Regions from separate parts of the Longicatena sp. 210702-DFI.1.196 genome, predicted to be linked through region 2. Evidence: a T-box and tRNA genes for the amino acid it is inferred to sense, from the RefSeq annotation. Region 2 holds a T-box; the other holds one or more tRNA genes.
The links. A T-box is a leader RNA that pairs with one kind of tRNA and senses whether it is charged. The one in region 2 lies ahead of ileS (isoleucine--tRNA ligase), so its partner is inferred to be a tRNA-Ile.

Region 1: it encodes a tRNA-Ile, which carries the amino acid that the T-box ahead of ileS (isoleucine--tRNA ligase) is inferred to sense. The anticodon was not compared.

Annotation. Positions count from the first base shown of each region.
Region 1 is NZ_JAJCPX010000015.1:44,070-54,703, reverse strand. Features, by position in the region: gene LI241_RS08160 (ATP synthase subunit C) at 1-48, shown strand, start outside; gene LI241_RS08155 (V-type ATP synthase subunit F) at 388-696, shown strand; gene LI241_RS08150 (V-type ATP synthase subunit E) at 708-1,304, shown strand; gene LI241_RS08145 (V-type ATP synthase subunit A) at 1,342-3,093, shown strand; gene LI241_RS08140 (V-type ATP synthase subunit B) at 3,110-4,552, shown strand; gene LI241_RS08135 (V-type ATP synthase subunit D) at 4,555-5,193, shown strand; tRNA gene LI241_RS08130 (tRNA-Arg) at 5,361-5,437, shown strand; tRNA gene LI241_RS08125 (tRNA-Pro) at 5,445-5,521, shown strand; tRNA gene LI241_RS08120 (tRNA-Met) at 5,528-5,604, shown strand; tRNA gene LI241_RS08115 (tRNA-Ile) at 5,617-5,693, shown strand; tRNA gene LI241_RS08110 (tRNA-Ser) at 5,711-5,801, shown strand; tRNA gene LI241_RS08105 (tRNA-Met) at 5,846-5,922, shown strand; tRNA gene LI241_RS08100 (tRNA-Phe) at 5,926-6,001, shown strand; gene LI241_RS08095 (RNA polymerase sigma factor) at 6,464-6,979, shown strand; gene LI241_RS08090 (hypothetical protein) at 6,976-7,695, shown strand; gene LI241_RS08085 (ATP-binding cassette domain-containing protein) at 7,685-8,578, shown strand; gene LI241_RS08080 (ABC transporter permease) at 8,556-9,899, shown strand; gene LI241_RS08075 (hypothetical protein) at 10,195-10,634, shown strand, end outside.
Region 2 is NZ_JAJCPX010000005.1:62,887-73,520, forward strand. Features, by position in the region: gene pilM (type IV pilus biogenesis protein PilM) at 8-919, opposite strand; gene LI241_RS03855 (type II secretion system F family protein) at 937-2,130, opposite strand; gene LI241_RS03860 (A24 family peptidase) at 2,145-2,915, opposite strand; gene LI241_RS03865 (type II secretion system protein) at 2,982-3,389, opposite strand; gene LI241_RS03870 (RNA methyltransferase) at 3,645-4,376, opposite strand; gene ileS (isoleucine--tRNA ligase) at 4,640-7,366, opposite strand; T-box leader at 7,410-7,618, opposite strand; gene LI241_RS03880 (DivIVA domain-containing protein) at 7,615-8,079, opposite strand; gene LI241_RS03885 (RNA-binding protein) at 8,093-8,848, opposite strand; gene LI241_RS03890 (cell division protein SepF) at 8,851-9,255, opposite strand; gene groL (chaperonin GroEL) at 9,471-10,634, opposite strand, start outside.

The DNA.
Region 1 (10,634 bases), on a different contig from region 2:
ATCTATGGTTTGTTGATTTCTATTATTATGATCTTCATGAAATTATAAATCTTGATGAAATTATAAATCATGATGAAATTCTAAATCTTGATAAATTATAAATCTTGATAAATTATAAATCTTGATGAAGTTCTAAATCATAATGAAGTTCTAAATCATAATGAAGTTCTAAATCATAATGAAGTTCTAAATCATGGTGAAATTCTATACATGAAGAAATTCTAAATCATGATGATATTCTAAACTTATTTATACTGCCTTCACAATGCCTTTTCATATATAAAAGGAAGATGATTTCATCTTGTACCATATAGGATGAGACTACTTGTATTGTTGATGTAGGTCGTATAGAAAGTAATAAACAGCTGTAAGGAAAGGAGCTTTCCTATGAAATTTTACTTGCTCAGTGATAATATTGATACACAGATGGGATTGCGTCTGGCTGGTATTGAGGGTGTTGTTGTACATGAGCGCCATGAGGTGCTACAGGCTTTGGAAACAGCCATGCATATGGAAGATGTGGCCATTGTTTTAATGACAACCAAACTGATTCAGACATGTCCCGAAGTAATCTCTGAGTTGAAACTAAAACAAAAGAAACCGCTGATTGTTGAGATACCGGATCGTCATGGCTCCGCCAAAATTGGCGAAACAATTGATGGCTATGTATCCGAGGCAATCGGTGTGAAACTATGAGGTGTTGAGTGATGCTTGATGAAAAAATGAAACTGGAAGAATATTTTAAAGAAGAGATACAACGAGTCAGCGACATCCAGATCAGCGGTATTGAACGTGAAATCGAACAAATTCGCAAAAAGACAATCGCCTCTTTGGAACAAAGTGCCCAAACTGAGGCCGGTATGCTGAGAGAAACAGAATTGCGTGAAAAGCAAAGTGAGCATGCCATTGCTTTAAGCCGTTTGCATGAAGATACTAACCGTAAGCTGATGGCAAAGCGTAAAGAGCTGAATGAGGCTGTTTTTGATGAGGTAAAACAACGTATGCTTGCTTATTGTGAAAGTGAAGCATATAAAACAATGCTGTTGGATAAGCTTGATAAACTGGCAGAACATGCACAGGAGCATGCGGTTTTGCATATGGCGAAAAAAGATGAACGTTATCTGAAAATGTTATGTGAACGATATGGTCATGGGTGTGTCGGTGAAGTGGATGCCAGTATCAGCATTGGTGGATTCTTGCTTGCTTGTGAAGATAGCGGCATTGTCATTGATGAAACATTTGATACGGCAATTGAGGAACAACGCAGCTGGTTCTATACAAATTCAGGATTATTTATAAAATAACATGTGAATGTAAATTTCGCATGATCGAGGTGATAATGTGAGTGAAAATGTAATCTATTCCATCAACGGGCCAGTTGTAAAGGTGAAAGATTCAACCGATTTCTCTATGATGGAGAAGGTGTTCGTCGGTCATCAGCGTCTGATGGGAGAAGTAATATCCATCAGCCGTGAGGCTACGGTCATTCAGGTATATGAATCAACGACTGGATTGAAACCAGGAGAGCCGGTAGAACCTACCGGAAGTCCGATTTCAGTAACACTGGGACCGGGAATTTTAAGAAATATCTTTGATGGAATTGAACGTCCATTAAAGGAAATTGCCAAACAATCGGGTGCCTTTATCGCAACCGGAAGTGATGTGGCTAGCTTAGATGAAGAAGTTTTGTGGGATGTTACCATGAAGGTAAAGGTCGGTGATCATGTCATAGGCGGACAGATTTTTGCGACGGTGCCAGAAACGCCATTGATCGAACATCGCTGTATGATTCCGCCAACACTGGAAGGTGAGGTTATTGAAACAGTTTCGAATGGTCAATATAACATTTTGACATGTATTGCCAAAGTGGCAGATGCACAAGGAGAGGTACATGAGCTGACCTTATGTCAGAAATGGCCTATCAAAACGGCACGTCCAGTGAAACGACGTTTGCCAATCAGCGTACCGTTGATTACCGGTCAACGTATTTTTGATACCCTATTTCCAATCGCCAAAGGAGGAACAGCCGCAATTCCAGGCGGTTTCGGTACCGGAAAAACGATGACACAGCATCAATTGGCAAAATGGTGTGATGCGGATATCATTGTGTATGTCGGCTGTGGAGAACGTGGTAATGAGATGACGCAGGTTTTAGAGGAATTCTCGGAACTGATTGATCCAAAATCTAATCGTCCGCTGACCGATCGTACCGTCTTGATTGCCAATACGTCTAATATGCCAGTCGCTGCACGTGAAGCTAGCATTTATACGGGTTTGACTTTGGCAGAATATTATCGTGATATGGGATATCATGTTGCTATTATGGCCGACTCTACTTCACGATGGGCAGAGGCATTGCGTGAAATCAGTGGACGTTTGGAAGAAATGCCGGCTGAAGAAGGTTTCCCAGCTTATCTGCCATCTCGTATTTCGCAGTTCTATGAACGTGCGGGCTATATGGAAACTTTGAATGATGCGACCGGTAGTGTGTCTATCATTGGGGCAGTATCTCCTCAGGGTAATGACTTTAGTGAACCGGTAACCCAGAATACCAAGCGATTTGTTCGTTGTTTCTGGGCTTTGGATAAATCTTTAGCATATGCGCGTCACTATTTTGCTATTAACTGGAATGAAAGCTATTCTGAATATGTAACAGATTTGTCACGCTGGTACAATAAAAATGTTGATCCGCGTTTCTTACGTGACCGTCAGGAAATCATGTCGTTATTAGCAGAGGAAACAAAATTAATGGAAATCGTTAAGCTGATTGGTAGCGATGTTTTACCAGAAGATCAAAAACTGGTAATTGAAATCTGTAAGGTTATTCGAGTTGGCTATCTACAACAGAATGCCTTTCATCAAGATGATACGTATGTGCCTTTAGAAAAACAGTTAAAGATGATGGATACAATCTTGTATTTATATCGTCGTTGTAAAGAGGTAATTACGACCGGTAAACCACTGCGTCTGGTAATGCAGCTTGGTTTATTTGATAAAGTTACAAAGATGAAATATGATGTGCCGAATGACAATATAGCATTGTTGGATGAGTATCCGACGATGATTGATTCTGCCATCAGCACCATAGCGTGAAGGAGGTAAATGTACAATGAGTCTACAATATGTAGGATTGCATGAAGTCAATGGACCTCTGATTTTTCTGGATCATGTGTTAGATGCCAGCTATGAGGAAATGGTAGAAATCAAGTGCAGTGATGGAACAACGCGTTTAGGTAAGGTCGTTCAGCTTGAGGGCGACAAGGCAGCAATTCAGGTATTTGAAGGTACAAATGGTTTATCACTAAAAAATACACGAACGAAATTCACAGGGCGGCCAATGGAACTAGCCTTATCAAAAGAAATACTTGGCCGAACGTTCAATGGTAGTGGACAGCCAATTGATGGCTTGGGTGAAATTTATGCGGAAAAGAGTATGGATATCAATGGACAGCCATTGAATCCAGTATCTCGAGTATATCCGCGAAATTATATAAATACCGGTATCAGCAGTATTGATGCCTTGATGACCTTGATTCGTGGGCAAAAACTGCCAATCTTCTCCGGCTCCGGTATGCCACATAACGAATTGGCAGTACAACTTGTAAAACAAGCAAAGATATCAGATGGAGATGGTAAAAATTTCTGTATCGTGTTTGCGGCCATGGGGGTAAAAAATGATGTGGCAGATTACTTTAAGCGTTCGTTTGAAGAGGCTGGTGTCATGGAAAAGGTTGTCATGTTTGTCAATCTAGCAAACGACCCAATCATAGAACGTACGTTAACACCACGTTGCGCGTTAACTGCCGCAGAGTATTTGGCGTATGAGCATGACATGCAGGTATTGGTTATCTTAACGGATATCACATCGTATTGTGAGGCACTGCGTGAGTTCTCTAGCAGTAAGGGTGAAATCCCAGGACGGAAAGGTTATCCGGGTTATCTGTATTCTGACTTGGCTTCCTTATATGAAAGAGCAGGAATCATTAAGGATGCAAAAGGTTCTGTGACACAGATTCCTATTCTGACGATGCCCAATGATGATATTACGCATCCAATTCCCGATTTGACTGGTTATATTACAGAAGGGCAAATCGTGTTAGATCGTAATCTGAATCAAATGGGAGTATATCCACCAGTAGGTGTCTTACCGTCTTTAAGCCGTTTGATGAAGGATGGCATAGGTGAGGGTTATACGCGTAAAGATCATTCTGATGTATCAAATCAGTTGTTTGCAGCATATGCCAAGGTACAGGATGCGCGTAGTCTGGCATCCGTTATCGGTGAGGATGAGTTAAGTGATGCAGATAAACAGTATATGGTATTTGGAAATCTATTTGAACAGTATTTCTTGAATCAAGGTTTTGAGGATAATCGAAGTATTGAAACAACCTTGGATTTAGGTTGGGATCTGATTTCTGTCTTACCTAAAGCGGAACTAGATCGTGTAGATAACGAGGTGTTGGAGAAGTTTTATGATCACAAACGTGCTGTGAAACGTTTCAACATCAAAGAGGAACCAATTATCCGTGAACTGGCGAATGAGGGTGAGTAGTCATGGCAAATAAACAGGTATTTCCTACGAAGGGAAATCTGATTGCGACGAAAAAGTCGAATGCGCTGGCTCATATGGGATATGAGCTTATGGATCGTAAACGGAATATTTTAACGCGTGAAATGATGGGTTTACTGGATGATGTCAAAATGTTACGTGATGAAATAACTGAGACTTATCAACGTGCATATGCGGCTTTACAGCAAGCGAATATGACGTTGGGTGTTATCAGTGATCTGGTTGAAGCAGTTCCTATCGATAATGGTATACATGTGAGTTATCGCAGTGTCATGGGTGTTGAAATTCCTAAGATTTCTTATGATAAGCCGGATTATACTTTGAGTTATGGTTTAGAACATGCGAATTCTAAATTGGATTATGCGTATCGCTGCTTTTATCGTGTGAAGGAGCTGACCGTTGTTTTGGCGGAGGTTGAGAATAGTGTTTATCGCTTGGCAAATGCTATTCGCAAGGCGCAAAAGCGAGCAAATGCGTTGAAGAATATCGTGATACCGGATTTTGAAGGAAATATTAAATTCATTAGTGATGCGTTAGAGGAAAAAGAGCGCGAAGAGTTTTCTCGACAGAAGGTTATTAAAGCAACGAAAGATAAAAAAAGTAGTCAGGAACGGCCTTTGTAGCTGTTCCTGATGATGTTAAAATGCTTTAAATAAAGGGTTTTAAAAGAGCCGTAAAAAGATTCAAAAAAGTTTTTAAAAAATTGAAAAAAACACTTGCATAAGTAGGAATTATTTGTTATTATATTAGGGCACTGATGAAGTGCAAAAGAAAAAATGGTTTCATAAATGCGCCCATAGCTCAACTGGATAGAGCGTTTGACTACGGATCAAAAGGTTGCGGGTTCGATTCCTACTGGGCGCGCCATTTATATCGGGATGTAGCACAGCTTGGTAGTGCACTTGATTTGGGATCAAGGGGTCGCAGGTTCAAATCCTGTCATCCCGACCATTATTTGGCTGGGTAGCTTAGTTGGCTAGAGCATCCGGTTCATACCCGGAAGGTCGCGAGTTCGAGTCTCGCCCCCGCCACCAATTTGGCTAAATGGACCCTTAGCTCAGTTGGTTAGAGCAGCCGGCTCATAACCGGTCGGTCGTAGGTTCGAGTCCTACAGGGTCCACCAAAATAAAACTATATTTTGGAGGAATACCCAAGTGGTTGAAGGGTCCGGTCTTGAAAACCGGTAGGTCGGGAAACTGGCGCCTGGGTTCGAATCCCAGTTCCTCCGCCATTACGTTATTCAAATATGTGAAAACCGAATCGCTCATTAAACATCGCGGGGTAGAGCAGCCTGGTAGCTCGTCGGGCTCATAACCCGGAGGTCGTTGGTTCAAATCCTTCCCCCGCAACCAAATGGTCCCGTAGCTCAGTCGGTAGAGCAACGGACTGAAAATCCGTGTGTCGTTGGTTCAATTCCGACCGGGACCACCATTTGAATAACTGGCCGTCTCTAGATGAGGCGGTTTTTTTTGTGTGGAATTGAACATTCGGATATGTCCGTTGCTTACATTCCTCATTAACGTCTATTCGAAAAAGTGGCGGGGGAAGGATGCAACATGCACGTGAGGGCTGCTCTGCCTGTACAATGGCGGAGAAATAAACCTACCGGTTTTCCAATCATGAACATGTTACTTGGGTATGACGTGGCGGGGGCTATTTTCATAACGTTCCCGCGACCTTGCTTACCCGTATGGATGACAGGATGAACGCAATTTTATGCTCAATTGATCTCGTCAAGTGCACTTCGTTCCTAACAGGGTAGTCAAACGCACATCCATAATCGTACACACCTTATTGTATTTCAAAATAGGCGTTACTACGACACGCATAAAAAAAACGATTAAAAGAAAACTTTTTTTCTGATTTATCAGTTAACTATATGAGGAGGCTGCTATGAAAGAACATACAATCATAGAACACATACGACATGGCGATGTGAATGCACTCGATACGTTGATCCGTCAATATTATCCACAGATATATTCCTATGTCTATGCACGTGTCAAACATCGTGATATTGCAGCAGATATTACACAAGAAGTCTTTATCCGTTTCACACAACATATTGACTCCTACACCTTTCAAGGAAAAACCAAACAATATTTACTAAGAATTGCCATCAATCAGTGCAATAGTTGGTATGCGAAATACAAAGAAATAGCATTGCCGGATGATTTGGAAATTGCTGATGAAAAAACAGAAGATACATACGATCGACAACGATTGATTTTTTATCTTAACAAATTGCCGGATGAACAAAAAGATGTATTATTGTTAAAATACTTTGAACAATTAAAAAGTAAAGAGATTGCAACATTACTAAACATTAGTGAATCTACGGTAAAAACGCGTGTTCGTTTGGGCTTAAAAAAACTTAAAACGTATATGAAAAAGGAGGAATGGCTATGAGAATACATTGGAAAGAATTGCGGCAATATGATGAAAAGGCAATGGAAAAAACGATAGCGCAATGCCAAACACTAATGAAACACAAAGAAAATTGGTTCGTCAGTAAAAAAACAGCCTATCGTCAATTTGCGAAATTAGAAATTAAACGTATAAGTGTAGTATATGGCTTCTTTTTACTCTGTTTACTATATTTTTTACTTTTTTCAGAACAAATGAAAATCGGAATCGTGTTGCTGTATTATCTGTTACTAGGGTCCTATTTTCTCTATCAATTATATGAATTTAAAAATAATGATATGGAAGAATTAATGCAGGCACTTCCAATTCATGAAGGTAAACGCTTTATCTTGCATATGTGTACGTTTCTTATTATACACCTCATTAGTTTTCTAAGCTTTTCAATAGTTGGCTATCTACGTATGGACATCTCCATGTTAGAAATCATGCAATTAGCCTTAATACCTTTATTCCTGGCACATGGTTGTATGTTGTTTTTCTTAAACAGAATCAAACGACTTTATACAGCTTTCATCAGCTATATAATATTATTTTTGTTCTTTAGCAATTTCTTTCATCCAATCTTGATTAACAGTAGTGCACTGCAGTTAGGTTGGATCCAAACACTTATTGTGTCATTGTTCTCTACCGTATTATTTCTGATTGCCGCATATCGATATGGCTTAAAATTACAAAGGAGGATTCATTATGGAGCTTAAGACACATCATCTCAGCAAATTTTATACAAAAGAAAAGGCAGCGGTTGCCGATGTGAATCTTGTTTTGCAAGAAGGTATTCATGCTTTATTAGGAGCAAATGGAAGCGGGAAGACAACACTTATGCGGATGTTGTGTGGTATTTTAAAACCAAGTGAAGGTATAGTTACCTTTAATGCTAAAAATATTATGGAAAATTATGAAGAATACATTCTTCATTTGGGCTATTTACCGCAAAATGCAGGATTTTATATGAATTTCACAGTAATTGAATTTCTCCAATATATTGCCGTATTAAAGTGTCTGGAAGCTGATTATGCAAAACGGAAAATTGATGAGCTATTGGAGTTATTACGTCTAAAAGAACAGTCCAAAAAGAAATTGCGTCAATTATCTGGTGGTATGCTACAGCGTGTCGGTATTGCACAGAGCCTGTTAAACCATCCTAAGCTATTGATATTGGATGAGCCAAGCAGTGGCTTAGATCCTAAAGAGCGTATTGCCTTGCGGCAGCTATTATCGCGTTTAGCAAAAGATACTATTGTGATTCTTTCAACTCATATCGTCAGTGACATAGAAAATATAGCAGATGATATTTTGCTAATGAAAGAAGGGCATATTCTCTTCCAAAAGACAGTAACAGATACATTGCAAGAATTAAAAGGACACGTTTATGAATTATTAACAGCAGAAAATGAGCGAGAAATTATTGAAAAAAATTACACAGTAGTGAATTGTAAAAGAGTAAGTGAAGGTATCCTGTTTCGTTTGTTAAGTGACGATATGAAAGATAAGCGCTCAATTGTTGTAGAACCAACATTAGATGATGTATATTTATCTTATTTTCATGAGGAGGCTGAATATGTGGAAACTAATTTGTTATGAATGGAAAAAGTTAGCGAAAAGCCGTTCCAATTTATTGCTGTTCGTGGTGTTGTTAGCGGCCTGTGCTTACCAGATTAAAACGAATGTAACAACGGATATAAAAGACTATTATTTCGTATCCGATGAACATCTCGATGTGGTGAAAGAACAACAAAACTTTGCGAACAAAAGCTTTGAAGAGTTACAGAAACAGATGGGCGCCATCCATTACAATGAGATTGATCAAGAGCATTATAATTCTAGTCGTTCTTTGGATGAAAATTATATGAAGGTAACGTATGGTACACACTGGAAAGAACTTGTAAAGGCATATGAAGAGCACACTTTGACGCAAGAAATGTTGAATGATTGGAACGTTATGAGTCAAGATGATACCCAGCAACAGTCGATTGTAAGACTGGAAGATTTTACGATACATTATCTTTATACTGATGAAAGAGAGGTATCCGATCTTAAGGCAATGTTTCCAGATACGGTGATATTAACGAACCGTCAAGATTATCTTTATACCAAAGAAAAAGCTGAGCAAGGTTCCACACAGTGTTTTTTGAAAGAGTGTAATGGTTTTAATGCGATGTACTACGATACGTTAAATACCCGCTTTCTGAATGCGTCAAAGACCTATCATCCCACCATCCTAGCTAATAAATATTTTGATGAAATCATGCGAGTGAATTTTCTTGTTCTATTGCTCATCAGTATTTTGTTAGGCAATATTTACAGCAAAGAATCAAGTGAACAAACAATGATATATCTTTGTACAAGCAAGGCTGGATGGAAAAAAGTATCTATCGCTAAACTCATTGTCGCTTTGACTATTGGCGTATTGATTCCTATGCTGATACCAATTATCTCCAGTTTGGTTAATTATCTACGGTATGGTGGTTTTGACTTACAGATGTTTTATTATGGCATCGGTGATGTATCTGCCAATAGCATCGTACCTTATATTTTTACGAATGGGGAACTTTTAATAATCGTGTGTTTTGCATTGTTGGTTGGCTATACAGCATTGACATTAACATGTTTAACAATATCACGTTATGTAAAAAATACGTATATTGCAGGGGTCAGTGTTTTAATGCTGACGATATTACCCATCTATAATATCTTTACGTTGCAAAGTACCAATCTCAATGTCTGGTTTCCATCCTATCTGTTAATGCGGATATTTGATAATTTGGGGTATACATCACAATTGTTTTTCCAATTTGGCAGTATAACGATTTTACGATTATGGCTATATGTATTGGTTTGGTTTCTTGGCTGTGGTATATGTTTATTACTTATTCATCAGAAAAATAAGAAACATCTTATATAATTTCTCATTGATTGGTAATCTAATAACCTTATGATGTTAATGTCATGAGGTTTTTTTACAAGATAACCTACAGAGATATGAAACAATAGTTATGAAATTAAGATAATCTTTGGGAATTGCGACGCTATATAAAAAGGAGAAACAATTCATACGTTATCCATAACGTTAGTGATCTTTATTTTCCATAACACATATCAAGTGAAATAATGGTTGACACAACTGGCAGATCAATGTATTATTGTATTAGATGATTAATACAATAATACATCTAGTAAGAAACAAGGAGGGAATAAAAGTGTTTTGGAAATTATGTAAACATGAATTGAAATGTTCATATCGAGGTTTTCTTATTTTATATGCAATCACATTATTATTGGCGGTGATGATCAATCCAAGTATAGATTCAATGTTTGTGGTAACATTAACATTGATTTATGGATTGCTGCTATGTGTTATCCTAATCATGTCGATGTATGTCATCATTAAAAATTATCATACATCCATGTTTGCCAAACCGGCATATTTAACCCATACACTACCGGTATCTACGACAAAGCTGTTAATTGTAAAAATTTTGGTAGGGCTTATTTGGTTTGCACTATCCTATGGTGTTATCCTTGCCTCCATTATTGTCATTGGTTTATCTGTCGACAATTTCGATCTACAGCTCCTTTTTAAGGCATTTTCGCATATCCATATTTCATGGGGAGCAATCTTATATGCGGTATACACTGT
Region 2 (10,634 bases):
GTACACCTCACTTTCTAATCAGACATCCGACAGTAAATACATAATCGTGTAACTGAAATGCCTTTTCTCTACTTTTATCTGTTATGTATATAATTTTTGAATTGGGAAATTCTTTTGCTTCAATATCAAGATTTTCCCTTATATTCTTAAATACCTTTTGTTCTTCTTCGTCATCTAAGCCACAAAAATAAGCCGTTTCAATAGTATACTGACTCCGTTTCGATTTGCTGAATTGTATCAATTGTGAGATATTACTATTCATTTCCATAATAAATTCATAAGTTCCTCGATCAGAAAATAAACGTGTACGATTTGAAAAGGTATAATGGTTATTCTCAAATAAATAACTGGATACATTATTTCCATCAATAACAGATATCACATAGGTTTTATCCGCCATATCAACTAATTCATTTGTTAACTTTTGCAATGCGTTTACAGAAATATCAATCCCTTTTAAAGTGATTTCTGCATTTTCAAACAGTTCTATATAAGAAACTAACAGTTTTCGCTCAATCGCGCAACATAAAATTTCTCCACCTTTTCTGCCATCTTCATATTTGGGACGTAACACACAGTAATCATATACCAAATCTTCATAACTGCCTTCAATATCTGATAATTCATCTCTTGTGATTTGCAGCAATTCTTTCTTTTTTAAAATAGGTACATCTACATTTTTGGTAAGAATCTGTCCGCTGTCTATCAACAATCTGGCAGTCGTTATCCCATTACTTCTCATTTCCTTTAAGATTTCCAAAATAGGGGTATCATCCGTAATAACACCATTAATCATAGCACCTTCTGCTAACGGATATTCGCGGAAAGCATCCACTTTGATCATATCTTCTTTATCATTAGAGCCGCTGATTAGCTGTACTCCATGTGAAGATATATAAATAACATTTTCCTTTCCCATGCTACTTCCTCCCATCTTTATCCAATTGTTGGATTCTGATACATTTGATAGATTGGTAATAATACTGATAACATAACACATAATACGATAAGTGCTAAAAAGATAATCATAATTGGTTCTAGCATAGCAACCATTTTTTGTGTTGCCATTTCTGCCTCATAGTCAAAATCATCTGCTAATGATGATAGCATATCCTCTAGCTTACCGCTCTCTTCGCCAATATAGATGGAACTTGCTAATTTTGCATCAAAACCATCAATTTTTTGAATACTTTGAGATAAAGAAGTACCATTACGTACCATGCGAATAACTTGATCAAATTGTGATTCTATATATTTATTTCCAATATTATCTTTTACGATCATTAAGCCATTAATAATAGATATCCCACTTGTATATAAGGAACACATATTTCTGGCAAATCTTGATGTATAAATCGTTCCTAATAATTTACCTAATTTAGGAAATTTCAATTTCATTTGATCCACTTTGTATCGTATTTTTTCAACACGCAACATACCTGCAATCAAGGCCACCATACACAACACACCAATAAGCATCCAATACCAATAAGCAAGCATTGCTTCACTGATTGCATTTACAATTTTGGTGATCATAGGAAGTTCCATACCATTAAAGACCTTAGAGAAACTTGGAATGATAAAGGTGAATACTCCAATTACAACAAAAATGGTAACACATATCAGAATAATAGGATAAATCATCGCATTACGTACTTTACCTTTTATTCGATTATCTTTTTCATATTGTAAAGCCATCGTCATCGCAACACGTTCCATTTGACCGCTGGTTTCACCAGTTCGATACATATTAATCATTAATTCTGGAAAAGCTTTTCCTTGCTCTTCCATAGCATATGATAATGTCATACCCTGTTGCAGCTTTCGATAGATATCTGTATAAATAGCTTTGATTTTAGGATTTTTTTGTCTCTGCACTAAGATTGAAATCGCACGTATTAAACTTACTCCAGAGCCTATCATCGTTCCTAATTGACGTGAGAAATCTGATAATTCCTTCAATTTTAGTATATAAGTGTTTTTTTCAATATTCGTAACATCTTTACATTCTATTAAAAATTTGCCGTCACTACGCAGAAAAGCGGCAAGCTCTTTACGATCATTTGCCTCCATCTTGCCGGTTATTTTTTTTGCATCCATATCTTTTGCAGTATATTTAAACGTAGCCATGATCGTCACCTCGTTTATTTTAAACCAAACATAGATAAATACGTATGTATGATAAATTCACTATACATTAATGATACCACAATTCCAAAGCATAAATAAGGACCAAACGCAATATGTGCGCCTTTTTGTGTTTTTTTAGTTATCAATAACCAACTTGCATAACAGCCACAAGTTAAAACACCAATAAATGCTCCTAAAAGTATGCCTTTCCATCCAATCATAAAACCTGAAACAGCCAATAATTTAATATCCCCACCGCCAAAGCAATCAGGAATCATTAAAGTTAAAAGATACATTGGTAAGGATACGATAAAAAAGCCAATACCTCTTTCAAGCAACGTGATTTCAGGATGTAAAATAGTCATCAGAACAGCCGGTACTACCAATGCGATAATAAGACCGTTTGGAATAGTCATCGTATCAAAATCAATCATTGTTATTGCCAAAAAAATCATGATAACAGAGAAGATGATAAGGGTATCCCATGTGAATTGATAACGATGAAAGCAAAAGATTGCAACACCACCACCAAGAAATTCTATGATCGTATCTCGCATGGGAATTTTAACACCACAATAACGACATTTCCCTTTCAAAAGGAGATAACTGAAAATAGGAAATAAATCATACCACGCTAATGTATGATGACAATTGGGGCAATATGATCTACCCTTTGCCACAGACAAACCTTGAGGTACGCGCCAAATCACGACGTTGATAAAGCTGGCAATACATATACCGATTAAGAATGCATATACGTAAAATATGATAAGTATCTTTTCCAACTTTATCCCTTCCTTTCTATAAAGTGAAAGCCTCTATTTACCATAGAGGCTTTGAAAAAGCATTTTTTATTCTGTAGGCATTGGATGAGTGTCATCAACCGGAACAAATTCAGCTTGTTTGTTTGCAGTGATAGAAATGTATTTACTAGTGATATCTTTTACGGCAAAATCACATTTCTCAATTTTCACATTGCCTTTTGTTCCACTCAAAGTACATTTTGAGACATTGATATCAGATTCGGAAGCTAAAATTCCCGCATCTGCTTGAATTTTTGCAGCTGTCAAATCATAATCTCCAACTGGTTCATCTTTTCCGTTTTTATTGGTCACAATGCCTTGAGCACCAATATAATATGCTCTAGCGTCAGATAAATACCTCTGCTCTTTTGCCTTATTGACATATCCCAATACACTAGGTACTGCAATAGCAATCAGAATTCCCATAATTACCAATACTACAATGATTTCAATCAGCGTAAAACCTTTCTTGTTTCTTTTTAAACTCTACATTTTAAACATCTCCTTTATTTATGATGTCAATGTGACATACATCTTCTTTACTATCTTATCATAAGAGAATAGAAATTGGAAATTTTTTTCTAACTTTTTCTTTTTATCAACGGAAAAGGATAATTTCCTTAATAATTCCATTTGTTTTGTAAGAATAGCATGTTAATTTATGCAGTTTGTATAAGATTGATTTATACTAAAATAACAAAAAGTTATCATTTATTTATTTTTAAAGGTATACATGCAGATAGCTGCTGCTACAGCTACATTCAGTGATTCAAAAGTATCCATTTCGATATATACATTTTGATCTGTTTGGCATAATATTTCTTCCCGGACGCCTTTTCCTTCATTCCCCATGATAAGTGCATGACGTTTTTTTGGATGAACTTGTGATAAAGGAATTGCTTCATGTAATGAAGTTCCATAAATTTTATATCCCTTTTCTTTAAGCTCTTCTATCGCAGTAAGTAATTCTGTACGAATAATATTTAGATGAAAAAGTGCTCCTTGTGTAGATCGAATAACCTTTTCATTATATACATCTACTGAGTTTTTAGATAGCAATATTGTTTGATAGGAAAAAGATAAGGCAGTGCGTAAAATCGTACCAAGATTTCCGGGATCTTGAACACCATCCAGAATGATGATCTTATCTGATGTGAGTGCTTGCTGCTCAGGAAAATGACAAACCGCCATTACCCAACTTCCTGATACACTATCAGTTAATTTTTTTAAAATTTCTCTTGTAACATAGTATACGGGATATTGTTCATAAGGTATGTTTTTCCCTTGTTCAACAAGAATACATTCAATAAGGCCAGCCGTATGCGCTTCTTGCAGTAAATGCTCACCCTCAATCAAAAACTTTTGATCTGCATCTCGATACTTTTTTTCTTTGTATTTTGCCCACTGTTTGATTTTCGTATTTGTCAATGATGTTATTTCCATAGTTTTCTGTCCTCATTCTTCTAATTTCATTTGCTAGTTTTTAATATCTAAAATCTGTTAAGCCTCTGAATAACTTGTGCCTTTTCATAAAGGCTTAAATCATTCAGATAAACATCATGTTTCGGATGTTTATTGCCATGAATACTTTTTATCTATTTTAACATAAAAATGTCAAAATCGTATAAAAATAATGATTCCTCTAGAACAACCCAAAGAACTGTAAAAAAAGGCTGTTTATCATAATTGACAAACAACCTTATCGATTATTCTAAAACCGCAGCACAGCGTTCACATAAACCATCTTCAGCATTTGATTCCGTGATATTCCAGCATCTTGGGCATACTTTCCCTTCACATTTTTCAACAGCAATTTGACAAACCTCATATGCTTTTAACTCATCTACGGAAAAGCTTACTCTTGAAACAATTAACCATTGATTAAATTTATTACCGCAATATTCTTCAATCAAAGCGCGGTCTTCATCATTTACATTGATCATTACATGTGCTTCCAAAGATTTACCAATGATCTTTTCTGCACGTGCTTCTTCCAATGCTTTAAAGACATCTGCACGAATCAGCATTAAACGTGCTACTTTTTCTTTAATTTCATCAGCATTTTCAAAAATCGGTACTACCGGGAACGCACCCAAATGAATGCTTTCCTCTTCCGTATGGAAGAAATCATTAACTTCTTCTGCCGTATGTGTCAAAATTGGTGCCCATAAGCGCACTAACGTATCTACCGCATAATATAGAACTGTCTGTACCTGACGTCTTCTGTTGGAATCTTTCTTTTCAATATACAAGATATCTTTTGTATAATCCAGATAGTAAGCAGAGAATTCATTTGTCATCAAATTGGTCAGCATACTTGTCACATCAGCAAAACGATATTCTCCATATGCTTTTTTAACCTTTTCACAGACATCTGCCAACATGATTAACATATACTTATCCAAAGCAGGCAATGTATTAACATCTACCAGATCAGCCTTAGTAAAGTCGTTTTCGCCATCAATATTAGCCAACAAGAAACGGAAAGTATTACGTACCTTACGATAATTTTCACTGATTTGTTTTAATATCTCATCAGACATACTACAATCTGCCTGATAATCTACACTTGCCGCCCATAAACGTAAAATATCAGCTCCATATTTCTTTGTAATTTCTCCAGGTGCTACGGCATTCCATTGTGATTTGCTCATTTTCACACCTTTACCATCCATGACGAATCCATGGCTTAATACTTGTTTATATGGAGAATGTCCATGAACTGCCGTACCAATGATCAAAGAAGAGTTGAACCAACCACGATACTGATCGCTGCCTTCAAAATATAGATCAGCGGGATAACCTAAACCGCGTTCCACCATGGCGCCGGTATGCGAGCTTCCGGAATCAAACCAAACATCCATGGTATCCGTTTCTTTACGGAAAACACCATTTGGAGAACCAGGATGTGTATAACCTTCTGGCAATAAATCTTTTGCCTCTTTTTCAAACCAGATATTAGAGCCAAATTCCTTGAATAAACCCGCCACATGGTCAAATACTGTCTGATCCATAATAGGTGTATCATCTTCCGCATAGAAAATTGGAATTGGAACACCCCATGCACGTTGACGTGATATACACCAGTCACCACGATCTGCAATCATATTATGCATACGTTGCTGACCCCACTTAGGAATCCAATCTACATTGTCAATTTCTTCAAGCAACTGATCACGAATTTTATCAATAGAAGCGAACCACTGCGTAGTAGCACGGAAAATGATTGGTTTTTTGGTTCTCCAATCGTGTGGATATGAATGAGTAATGAATTCTAACTTCAATAAAGCCCCGATTTCATCAAGCTTTTGTGTTACTGTCTTATTAGCATCATCTACGTATTGTCCAGCTAACCATTCCCCGGCATCACTCATCATGCAGCCATGCTCATCAACATTGCAATAGGCTGGTAACCCATATTTCTGGCCAACAAAGAAGTCATCTGCACCAAAGCCTGGAGCTGTGTGTACACAACCGGTACCTGCATCAGCAGTAACATGATCACCTAAAATAATTAATGATTCACGATCATATAAAGGATGTTGGCAAGTGATCATTTCTAATTCACTACCCTTAAATGTCTTCAACAATTGCTTTTCTTGTAAACCGAACTTTTCCCATAGTGCATCTACTAATTCTTCTAATACGATCAGCTTACCTTTTTCACTATTCACAAGCGCATAAGTATAATCTTTATTCAAGCAAATTGCAAGGTTTGCTGGAATAGTCCAAGGCGTTGTTGTCCAGATGACAAAACTAGTATCAGTGTCTAAAATTCCTTTACCATCTTTTACTGGAAATTTCACAAAGATCGTAGGAGATTTAACATCTTTATATTCTATTTCAGCTTCTGCCAATGCCGTTTCACTGGATGGGCTCCAGTAAACCGGTTTTAACCCTTTATAAATCAAGCCATTCATTGCCATCTTACCAAAAATTTCAATTTGATGGGCTTCAAATTCTTTTGTTAAAGTGATATAAGGATGATCATAATCACCAACAACCCCCAAAGATAAAAAGCCGGCTTTTTGTTTTTCTACTTGTTCCATTGCATAGTTATAGCAAAGTTTACGGAAATCCGCCAATTCCATTTCTTTACGATTGTGTCCTAATTTCTGGATAGCCGTTTCAATAGGAAGACCATGCGTATCCCATCCTGGAATATAAGGCACTTTATAGCCATCCATAAATTTTGAACGGATGATAACATCCTTTAAAATTTTATTTAAGGCATGACCCAGATGGATGTCTCCGTTGGCATATGGAGGACCATCGTGTAAAACAAATGGTTCACAGCCTTCCCGTTTCTTTAACATCTTTTCATAAATGTTTTGTTCCTTCCAGCGTTTTTGAAATCCTGGTTCTTTGCTTGGAAGTTTTCCACGCATTTCAAACTTTGTTTTTGGCATCAATAATGTTTCTTTGTATTCCATATCATTTTCCTCCTAACATAAACAAAAAAAACACGCTTCCTTGTCTAAGGACGCGTGAACGTGGTACCACCTTAGTTCTATTTCTTATCAAAATAGCACTCAAACAGATAACGGCTGTAACCGTATCATCTTACTGTTTTCAGATGATAAGCTCCAAAGTGATTTTTCTTTTCGCTTCACACAGGACTTCCACCAACCGCCTGTTCTCTTTGCATCCACCGATAAGAAACATGTCTTTTTCTTCGCTTTTATAATTCTTTTTTTAATAAATCCATCTTTGGAATCGCCGGTGTTTCAAAATCGTCCAACGCTTCCTCAATCTTGTGCAGCTCTTCTTTCATACTGCTTTTCATATCATTAGCCTCATCACCCAAACGGGCAATTTCCATCAGAATACCTCGTGCCATCATCAATGCTTCTTTGATAATCGTATCTGCATTCTGATTCGCCGTGTCGACGATCATATTCGCCTCTTTCATTGCCATACGTGCCATTTCACTGGCAGCACTTTCCTTGATATGCAGATTGTCATTCAATTTCCGATACTCATTCTCAAGCACCTTTTTTTCCTGACGCAACATTTCAAGCTCACGATTTACACTTTCCAGTTTTTTCTGCAAGGCATCCATTTGGAGCTTTTGCGTCTGCATGTAATCATCGACCTGATAACGGTTGTAGCCGTTTTTCATCGTATCAAATATACGTTTGTCCATACCATCACCCTATCTACTGATACTTGCCCGCCAGAATCACCAAATGATCCTTTTTGGTCGTTTTCACAATTTCCTTGAAGTAAAAACGTCCATGTCCACGAATGGAAATAGCACTATTATTATTGCATAAATAGGAAGTTTCTTCAAGTATTACATGATTAACTTTTACAAGTCCTGCACGTATCAGCTCCTGCGCTTTCTTCCTTGAAATATTTGCAAAGCTTGATACAAGTACATCTAAACGTAGGCTCGATACGATTTTATGCTCATACCGTATTTTTGGCTCATAAGTGACTTCACCTTCATAACGTTTAAAATGCACATTGCTTCGTTTAATGCGTGTCAAATTACACACGATATAATTTTCGATTTCTTCATCTACAAAAATGATAAGTTCATTATCTTTTACAATTAAGTCACCGATTTTTTCCCGTTCAATACCAAGATTGAGAATTGCCCCTAAAACATCTGGATGTGCAAGCTTACCAAATTGCGGTGAATAAGTCGCCTTGAGAATCGTTATTTTTAAATCAGCCAGTTCATCTTCATAAGGTAAAAGTGCATAGCGACAACGTTCTGCACCTTGATAACCTCCGGATTTTCCATACGGTATCTGATGCCCTAAAATAGCATCGCAGATGTTACATTCATCAGGCGCAAAAAATGGAGTAACGACAATTCGACGGCGGCGTTCCATCAGATCTATCAGATCATAAATACGCTTTACGAATTTTTCATTACCCCTATAATGTTCAAAATGAATTGGCAATGCTAGTCCTCTTCACTGGCATCCAGATTAATTTCTCCGTGAACAGCAACATTTCTTGGAGCACACAGAATAACATTATGTCCAATCTTTTGAATGGTTCCATCCAGTGCGAAAATAACACCTGTTAAGAAATCGATGGTTCTTTGTGCATAATCTCTTTGCAGTTTATGTAAGTTAACGACCGCTGCTTTATTCTCTTTTAAACGTTTAGCGACTTCTTCTGCCTCATCAAATGAACGAGGTTCAAACAATACCATTTTTGTGTCGCCAGGCAAACGATTTATAGCTTTGGATTTTGGCTGTTCATATTCGGAAAGAGAAGGACTTTCTTCTTCCTGTTCCACTTCCAAAACATCATCTTCATCCATTGGTGCAATAAACTCTTTGAATTTCTGACCGATGCTCATGTAGCATACCTCCTATACATTACTTATATTTTAGCACAAATGTGCATTAAGAAAAAGTTTTTTGTGTAATTTAAGTGATTCTTCATAATTGGAATCTCATTTTCGTCATTCATTGACAAATTTCTACAGACAGAACTTAAAGCACCTAAAAAAGCTTACTATAAACTTAGGGTATTTAAGAAAAGCAGCTGCAGGATAGCAGCTGCTCTTTAATATTAATACATTCCGCCTTGTGGCATTGGTGGCATAGGCGCTTCTTTTTCTTTGATAGCAGCAACGCCTGCCTCTGTTGTTAAGAATAATGCAGAAATACTTGCAGCATTCAACAATGCACTTCTTGTTACTTTTGTTGGGTCAATAATACCTTCTTCAAACATATTCACCCACTTGCCGTATTTTGCATCAAAGCCCATATTCGCCTCAGCACCTTTCTGGTGTTCGACGATTTCTTCAGCGTTATAACCAGCATTTTCGGCAATCTGTGCAATAGGTGCTAATAACGCATCCATGACTACCTTAATACCTTTCTGTACATCGACGATATCTGATTTCAACTGATCTTTTAAAGCCACATAAGCTTCAACCAAAGCAGCACCACCGCCAATTACGATACCTTCTGCAACAGCAGCACGCGTTGCGTTCAATGCATCTTCAATACGCAGTTTCTTTTCTTTCAGTTCACTTTCTGTAGTTGCACCAACCTTAATGATAGCAACGCCATCGCTTAACTTACCTAAACGTTCTGCATAGCGTTTTTTATCATAATCGCTCTTACAGTTTTCCATCTGTGCGCGTACTTCAGCAATACGAGCTGTAATTTCATCTTTATTGCCATTTCCGCCAATCATTGTTGTATTATCTTTTGTAATAACTGCTTTCTTCACGCTACCTAATTCTTCCAATTTCATGTCTTTTAATTCCATGTTCAAATCTTTTGAATAGAATGTAGCACCTGTTAACACTGCAATATCTTTCAAAATTTCTTTCTGATTATCACCAAAACCAGGAGCTTTCGTAGCAACTACATTAAATGTACCACGCAGTTTATTGACAACCAAAGTAGAAGTTACTTCATTTTCAACATCATCTGCAATGATCAACAATGGTTTATTGGACTGCACTACCTGTTCTAATACTGGAAGCACTTCTTGCACATTATTGATTTTCTGGTCAGTTACCATAACAAAAGCATTTTCTAAGACTGCTTCCATTTTCTCATGATCACTTACCATATATGGAGAAACGTATCCTTTATCGTACTGCATACCTTCACTGATTTCTAATTCTGTATCAAATCCATTAGATTCATCAACAGAGATAACACCATTACGGCCAACTTTATCCATTGCTTTAGCAATGATTTCACCAACTTCTTTACT